Regions from separate parts of the Streptomyces sp. RGM 3693 genome, predicted to be linked through region 1. Evidence: riboswitches for the same ligand, from Rfam matches in the RefSeq annotation. Region 1 holds a riboswitch; the other holds the start of a gene.
The links. Region 1 has a riboswitch for cobalamin ahead of ACO0M4_RS02100 (ribonucleoside-diphosphate reductase subunit alpha). Riboswitches for the same ligand answer to the same signal wherever they lie in the genome.
Positions count from the first base shown of each region.

Region 2: linked by a shared signal. The riboswitch ahead of ACO0M4_RS37030 (cobalamin biosynthesis protein) and the one ahead of ACO0M4_RS02100 (ribonucleoside-diphosphate reductase subunit alpha) in region 1 are both predicted to bind cobalamin.

Region 1 is NZ_JBMPPQ010000001.1:457,317-461,519, forward strand. It holds gene ACO0M4_RS02100 (ribonucleoside-diphosphate reductase subunit alpha) at 1-1,797, opposite strand, end outside; cobalamin riboswitch at 1,963-2,116, opposite strand; gene ACO0M4_RS02105 (GNAT family N-acetyltransferase) at 2,259-2,762, opposite strand; gene ACO0M4_RS02110 (Uma2 family endonuclease) at 2,897-3,484, shown strand; gene mctP (monocarboxylate uptake permease MctP) at 3,567-4,203, opposite strand, start outside.
Region 2 is NZ_JBMPPQ010000004.1:186,233-190,435, forward strand. It holds gene ACO0M4_RS37015 (GH25 family lysozyme) at 1-329, shown strand, start outside; gene ACO0M4_RS37020 (inorganic phosphate transporter) at 468-1,751, shown strand; gene ACO0M4_RS37025 (hypothetical protein) at 1,782-2,018, shown strand; cobalamin riboswitch at 2,244-2,378, shown strand; gene ACO0M4_RS37030 (cobalamin biosynthesis protein) at 2,509-3,477, shown strand; gene ACO0M4_RS37035 (cobyric acid synthase) at 3,507-4,203, shown strand, end outside.

The DNA.
Region 1 (4,203 bases):
GTCCGCCCAGCGCGGTTCGGCGTTCGGGTAGTGGTCCGGGTGCAGCACGCCGCGGGCCGTACGGGTCGCGGACCAGGCCGGGTGCGGGCCGTGCCGTTCGGCGAGGTCGGCGGATGCCTCGTAGGCGGCGAGCATGATCCGCTCGGAAATACGGGTCGAGAGCTCCCGCGCCTCGGCCGAGTCGAACGGCAGCCGCAGCCGGAAGAACACGTCCTGGAGGCCCATCAGGCCCAGACCGACCGGCCGCCAGCGGGAGTTGGAGGCGCCGGCCTGCTCGGTCGGGTAGAAGTTGATGTCCACGACCCGGTCGAGGAAGGTCACGGCGGTGCGGACGGTGGCGTCCAGCCGCTCCCAGTCCAGCTCGCCGTCCTCGCCCAGATGCGCGGCCAGGTTGACCGACCCGAGGTTGCAGACGGCGGTCTCCCCGTCGTCGGTCACCTCCAGGATCTCCGTGCACAGGTTGGAGGAGTGCACGACCCGGCCGGGCTCGGCGGTCTGGTTGGCGGTGCGGTTGGCGGCGTCCTTGAACGTCATCCAGCCGTTGCCGGTCTGCGCCAGGGTGCGCATCATCCGGGAGTACAGCACCCGGGCCGGGACCTGCTTACGGGCCTTGCCCGCGGCCTCCGCCGCCCGGTAGGCGGCGTCGAACTCCGCGCCCCACAGGTCGACCAGCTCGGGCACGTCGGACGGGGAGAACAGCGACCAGTCCGCGTCCGCCTCCACCCGGCGCATGAACTCGTCCGGGATCCAGTGCGCGATGTTGAGGTTGTGGGTCCGGCGGGCCTCCTCGCCGGTGTTGTCCCGCAGCTCCAGGAACTCCTCGATGTCGGCGTGCCAGGACTCCAGGTAGACACAGGCCGCGCCCTTGCGGCGGCCGCCCTGGTTGACCGCGGCCACCGAGGCGTCCAGGGTGCGCAGGAACGGCACAATGCCGTTGGAGTGCCCGTTGGTGCCGCGGATCAGCGAACCGCGGGCGCGGATCCGGGAGTACGAGAGGCCGATGCCGCCGGCGTGCTTGGAGAGCCGGGCCACCTGGTGGTAGCGGTCGTAGATCGAGTCCAGCTCGTCCAGCGGGGAGTCCAGCAGGTAGCAGGAGGACATCTGCGGGTGCCGGGTGCCGGAGTTGAAGAGCGTGGGGGAGGACGGCAGGTAGGAGAGCGTGCTGGTCAGCCGGTACAGCTCGGCGACGTCCGCGAGCGCCCGCGCGCCGTTGTCCTCGGCGAGGCCGCAGGCCACCCGCAGCAGGAAGTGCTGGGGCGTCTCGATCACCTGGCGGGTGGTGGGGTGCCGCAGCAGGTAGCGCGAATGGAGGGTGCGCAGCCCGAAGTACCCGAACCGGTCGTCGGCGCCGGCCGCCAGCGCCTCGCGCACCAGCGCGTCTAGCCGCGCCGCGTGGGTGCGGACGAACTCCGCGGTGGCGTCCGCGATCAGCCCCTCCTGGTGGCCGACCGCGATCGAGGCCGAGAAGGAGGTGGCGCCCTGGCCGGCGGCCTCCTCGGCGATGGCGCGGGTCAGCAGGCGCGCGGCGAGCTTGGAGTACTGCGGCTCGTCGGCGATCAGGCCGGCCGCGGCCTCGGTCGCCAGCGAGCGCAGTTCCGCCGCGTCGGACCCGGGGTGCCGGCCGCGCAGCGCGGCGGCGGCCACCTTGCCGGGATCGGTCGCGGTCAGGTCCGCGGTCAACTCGGTCAGCGTCCGCAGCAGGGCGACGCCCGGGCCGTCTTCGTACGCGCCAGGCGCGGCCACGACGGGCTGCACGACCTCGGCGTCTGACGCGGGCTCCGTTGGCGCGATGGTCACCTGATGCTCTCCCTCACTCGGCGGGGGCCGGGAGGGACAGTGGTGCGACGGGAGCCGCGCGGGCAGGGCCGCACCCCGCGGCGAACCGGGGGTGCGCGGGCCGGCCGCGCGGCGTCCATCGGCCCATCCCTCGGGGCCCGGACGTATCGACGCCGCACCGATGGCGGTGCGGACGTACCGTCGGCAGGTCCTCGGACTAGGGAGCGCACCGCCGGGTCCGTACCGTTGGGAAACGGCCGGTGGACTGCGCTCTCACACCGTTGCGGGACAGTTCCGGATTCGCACCGGATTCCCCTGCGGCGACAGCGAGGAAGAGCATACATCTTGTGTCGCTCCCCGCACGCACCCCCACATCTTGTGTCGTTGCCGCATAGCATTCCCCCAGGCATACGAAGGGCCGGGCCGCCCGGGCTCCCTTTGAACGCCGCCGCAAAGCCTTCGGAACGCCCCCGGAAGGCGGCTCAGACCAGCTCGCGGGCGAACGCCCACAGGGTGATGCCGGGCACCGGATCCCAGTCCCGCTCCGCCGCCCGCGCGAACCCCAGCCGCCCGTAGAGCCGGTGCGCCGGCAGCAGGTGCTGATGGCTCGACAGCACCATCCGGCGCAGCCTCAGCGCCCGCGCCCGCGCCAGACAGGCCCGCACCAGCGCCTCACCGATGCCCCGTCCGCGCCCCGCGGGCCGCACCGCCAACATCCGGAACTCGCCCTCGCCGGGCCCGGCCAGATCCGCGTACGGACTCCCGTGCGTCGCGAACGTCACCGCCCCCAGCACCGCCCCGTCCGCCCCGTCCGAGGCCACCAACACCTCGGCGTGCTCCGCCCGGTGCGCCACCTCCCGCAGCACCGCCGCGTACGGATCGTCCACCCCGCCGGACAGCAGCCCGTCGCTCAGATACACCTCCACCACCAACTCGCCGACCGTGTCGAACTCCGCCTGGCGTATGGGCCTGATCGTGATGTCCATGGGGGCCAGTGTGGCGACGACCGCCCGACAGCACGGCCGAGGTGGCGAATGGTGATCAACGCGTGACTGTCAGTGGGCTCGACTACCGTCGGTCTTACGTTCCCTGCTCGCTCCGACAGCAAGGAGAAGGCGCCATGACCGCGCTCGCCGACCCGCCGCACATCACTGTTCCCGAGCACTTCGAAGAGGCCGCCCGGATACTCGCCCGCCTGGAAGAGGGCGCGCGGTTGGAACTCATCGACGGGAAGGTCAGGAGCAAGCCCATGCCGGACGGGGACCACGGGCGGATCATTCAGTGGCTCACGCGTATCTGCATGCAGCACCGGCCCGAGCTTTGGCTCGACCCTTCCCAAGGTATCAAGGTGCAGTCGTACCGGAGTGGCCGCGCCCGGCCGGACGGCACGCTCGCCCCCATGGACGCCTTTGTCGGCCAGGGCGAATGGGTCGACCCTGACCCCGTCCTGATGGTCGTCGAGGTGACGTCGTACGACTCCGACACCGAGCAAAGTGACAGGGTTGAGAAGCCCAGGGCCTACGCCGAAACGGGCATTCCGCTCTACCTGTTGATCGACCGGAAGTCGTGCCAGGTGTCGCTCTACAGCGAGCCCGACGGCCAGCGCTATGAGGACGTGCACACCGTTCCGTTCGGCAAGTCCCTTCCCCTTCCGGACCCGGTGGGCATCGCGCTCGACACTGCGCCGCTGAAGGATTGGGTCCACTGACCGGCCCGGTTGCCGCGTCGCGCACGAAAGGGCCGCCGCGTCCCTGACGAACGCGACGGCCCTCCGCCGTAGTTGACGACGCTCAGTGCCCCGCCGCCGCCTCCGCCGTGGCGGGCGGCAGGTCGGCGGTGACGCCCGCGTCGCCGACGTCGGCGGTGTAGTCCGAGGGGACCGTCTCGTCGGTGCCCTCAGGGGCCTTGAGGGCCCTCAGGACGAACGTCAGGACGACCGTCACCACGACGTTCAGGACGAAGGCGGTGAGACCGATGTAGCCGATCTGGCCGATGCCGGGGATCTCCGCGCTGGAGCCGCCGAAGTGCTTCTGGGTCGGGCTGGCCACCCCGTACGCGGCGAGGGTGCCGTAGACCATGCCGATCGCCCAGCCGGCCAGCAGCGCCCAGCGGTGGAACCAGCGGGTGAAGAGGCCGCCGACCAGCGCCGGCATGGTCTGCAGGATCCAGATGCCGCCCAGCAGCTGGAAGTTGATGGCGACGGTCTTGTCCATGGTGAGGACGAAGGCCAGTGCGCCGACCTTGACCAGGAGGGAGACCAGCTTGGCGACCTTGTGCTCCTGCTCGGGCGTGGCGCTGGGCTTCAGGAAGTCCTTGTAGACGTTCCGAGTGAAGAGGTTGGCGGCGGCGATCGACATGATCGCCGCGGGCACCAGCGCGCCGATGCCGATCGCGGCGAACGCCACCCCCGCGAACCAGCTGGGGAAC
Region 2 (4,203 bases), on a different contig from region 1:
CGTACGACGCCCGGCAGCCGTGCTTCGGGCTGGACCGGACGGCGCTGGTCCACTGGATACGGGCGTTCAGCGATGAGGTGCGGCGCAGTACCGGCCGGTGCCCGGTGATCTACACCACCGCCCGCTGGTGGGACCGTTGCACGGGCGGCAGCCGGGCCTTCGGCGCGACCCATCCGCTGTGGCTGGCGGGCTACTCGGGGGCGGCGCGGCTGCCCGCCGGCTGGTCGTTCCTGACGCTTCGGCAGTACGCCTCGCACGGGCCGCTGCCCGGGGATCAGGACCGCTGGAACGGGACACTGGCCCAGCTCAGAAAATTTGCCGACGGATGAGACGGAAGTGACGGCAGGGGCGCCTCCGCGTGAACACTGCGGTGGTGTCACCGCGGCGCCCGGCCGAGTTCACTTTCCGTTCACCCGTCGTCCGTACGGTCCCGACGACACTGACCTTCGAGCGGATTGCCTGGGTGAATGGAACACATCACGCTTCTCATCGGGATCGTGATCGTCACGGCCTTGGTGTTCGACTTTACGAACGGCTTCCACGACACGGCCAACGCAATGGCCACCACCATCTCCACCGGCGCCTTGCGACCCAAGGCCGCGGTGGCGATGTCGGCGGGACTCAATCTCGTCGGGGCGTTCCTCTCCGTTGAGGTGGCCAAGACCATCTCCGGCGGCATCATCGACGAGAGTGCCGGCATCAGACCTGAAGTGATCTTCGCCGGTCTGGTCGGCGCCATCGTCTGGAACCTCCTGACCTGGCTCGCCGGCCTTCCCTCCAGCTCCTCCCACGCCCTCTTCGGCGGTCTGATCGGCGCGACGCTGGTGTCCGTGGGCACCGGCGGCGTGCACGGCCAGGCCGTCGTGATGAAGGTCCTGATCCCGGCGGTGGCCGCGCCGTTCGTCGCGGGGCTCGCCGCGATGGCGGCGACCCGGCTCACCTACCGGCTGACCCGCGGCCGCGCCGAGGCCGACACCGCCAAGGGCTACCGCGCCGGGCAGATCGCCTCGGCGGCACTGGTCTCGCTGGCCCACGGCACCAACGACGCGCAGAAGACGATGGGCGTGATCACCCTCGCGCTGATCACCGGCGGGGTCATCGCCCCGCACTCCGACCCGCCGATGTGGGTGATCGCCTCCGCGGGCCTGGCCATCGCGCTCGGCACCTACCTGGGCGGCTGGCGGATCATCCGCACCATGGGCAAGGGCATCACCGACATCCAGCCGCCGCAGGGCTTCGCCGCCCAGACCGGCGCCGCGGCCACCATCCTGGCCTCCTCCCACCTCGGCTTCGCGCTCTCCACCACCCAGGTCTGCTCCGGCTCCGTGATGGGCTCCGGGCTGGGCCGCAAGGGCGGCGTGGTGCGCTGGTCCACGGCCGGGCGGATGGTCGTGGCCTGGGGGCTGACCCTGCCGGCCGCCGGCCTGGTCTCCGCGGGAGCCGCGTACCTCGCCGACCAGGGCAGCTGGGGCGTGACCACGGTCGCCGTCCTCGCACTGGCCGTCTGCGGCGGCATCTGGGCCGCCTCCCGGCGCAAGCCGATCGACCACACCAACGTCAACGAGGGTCCGGCGGCGGAGCCGGCCGGTGTCATCACCACGGCGCTGCAGACCGTCTCCCCTCCCCCGGCGGGCCCGATCGCCCCGGCGGCCACCGCCCCGGCGACCGCCGAAGCCGCGGACGGGGCCGCCGCTCCTGCCCACCCCGCCCCGGCTGTCGCTCCCGCCCAACCCGCGTCAGCCACCTCCTGACGCCGACCTCCCTGACCTAAGGACTACGCAATGCACATCGACTGGGCAGCTCTCGGCCAGGTCTTCGGCGTCAGCCTCGTGGTGACGGTGGGGATCGTGGGCCTGTTCACCGTCGGGATCGTGGGGACCTCCCGCAAGCCGGCCGTGGACGGCGACGCGGGGGCCACGACGGCACCGGGCGCGGGGGCGCGCGCCGGGGCACTGGCGGCCTTCGCGCTCTGCGCGGCCGCGGTGGCGTACGGGATCTACCTGATCGTCGCCGCCTGAGACCGACGCCGGCCCGGCCGGCGACGGACGGGGCGTCCGGCGGGCGCGGCAGCAGCCGCGGCCCCGGGCGCCCCGTCCGCGTTCCCGGGGCCTTGCCTCCGTGCGTCGACGGGCGCCCTGTGGTGTTGGCCACAGGGCCGGCGGCGGGGCTGCATCGCAGGTCAAGGGCGAGTTGACGGACCCTCGCGGGCGTGGTGGACTGCCGGGGCCAATCGGCGACAGCAGAGGAAGTCCGGTGCGAATCCGGCGCGGTCCCGCCACTGTCACCGGGGAGTGCTCCTCCGACGAGGGCCACGGCCCGTACGCACTCCGTACGGGCGGGAAGGCCGGGGGAGGCACCGATCCGGGAGCCAGGAGACTCTGGTCGCCGTCACGTCGAGCCAGGGCGCGGACCCTGAGTGAGGACATACCACCATGCCTGGCTGCCCGTCGAGAGCTCCACTGCCCGCTGCCGCAGGGCCCCTTCGAGGGTGCACGGCGGCCTGATCCGATGCGCGGCGAACACGCGGGATATGCGTGCGGCGCGGCCCTCGGCTTCCTCGGTGACCTGATCGCGGCGGATCCACGGCGCGGCCATCCGGTGGCCGCGTTCGGCCGGGCCGCAGCCGCCGTCGAACGCCGACTGTGGCGCGACCACCGCGGCCACGGGGCGGCCCACACCGTGCTGTGCGCCGGCGGTGCGACCGCCGGTGCCGCACTGCTGGAGCGCGCCGTACGGCACCACCCGGGCGCCCGGGCCGCGTTGACCGCGGCGGCGGTGTGGGCGGTGCTGGGCGGCACGTCGCTCGGCCGGGAGGCACGGGCCGTCGGCGGTGCGTTGGCGGCGGGCGACCTGGCCGCGGCCCGGGCGCGGCTGCCGCACCTGTGCGGGCGCGATCCGCAGGCGCTGGACGGGCCGCAGATGGCCCGGGCGGTGGTCGAGTCGGTCGCCGAGAACACCTCGGACGCTGTGGTCGGCGCCCTGGTGTGGGGCGCCGTCGGCGGAGTGCCCGGTCTGGTGGCGTTCCGGGCGGTGAACACCCTGGACGCGATGGTCGGTCACAAGTCGCCGCGCTACCGGCGGTTCGGCTGGGCCGCGGCCCGCCTCGACGACGTCGCCGGCTGGCCCGGCTCCCGACTGACCGCGGCACTGACGGTACTGGCGGGCCCGGACCGGCGCGGCGCGCTGCGGGCCTGGCGGGCGGACGGCGGGGCGCATCCGAGCCCCAACGCGGGCCCGGTGGAGGCGTCGTTCGCGGGTGCGCTGGGCATCCGGCTGGGCGGCACCCTGGCGTACGGCGGGCGGGTGGAACACCGGCCCGTGCTCAACGGCGGCGGGCGGCCGCCCGAGGTGCCCGACATCGAGCGGGCGGCGCGGCTGTCCCGGCGGGTGAGCCTGCTGGCGCTGGGCGTCACGGTGGCGGGTCGGTTTGCGGCGGGCGCGGTACGGCGCGGCATCAAGGGAAGGGTGACCCGGTGAACGGGCGGAGGAAGGCGGCCGGCGGGGCCATGGGCGGCGGGCTGCTGGTGGCCGGGACGACGTCCGACGCGGGCAAGAGCGTGGTGACCGCCGGCATCTGTCGCTGGCTGGTGCGGCAGGGCGTCTCGGTGGCACCGTTCAAGGCGCAGAACATGTCGCTGAATTCGTTCGTGACCCGTCAGGGCGCGGAGATCGGCCGGGCGCAGGCGATGCAGGCGGCCGCGGCCCGGGTGGAGCCGACCGCGCTGATGAACCCGGTGCTGCTCAAGCCCGGCAGCGACCGCAGCAGCCAGGTGGTGCTGCTGGGGAAGCCGGTGGGTGAGCTGAGTGCCCGTGGCTACCACGCGGGCCGGCAGGAGCAGTTGCTGGGCACGGTGACCGACTGCCTGGCGGAGCTGCGGCGCACCCACGACGCGGTGATCTGCGAGGGCGCCGGCAGCCCGGCCGAGATCAACCTACGGCGGACCGACATCGTCAACATGGGCATCGCCCGGGCCGCGCGGATCCCCGTCGTGGTGGTCGGCGACATCGACCGCGGCGGCGTCTTCGCCTCGTTCTTCGGGACCACCGCGCTGCTGTCCGAGGAGGACCAGTCGCTGGTCGCCGGCTACCTCGTCAACAAGTTCCGCGGCGATGTGACGCTGCTGGAGCCCGGGTTGGAGATGCTGCGCGGGATCACCGGACGGCGCACCTACGGTGTCCTGCCGTACGCGCACGGGCTGGGCA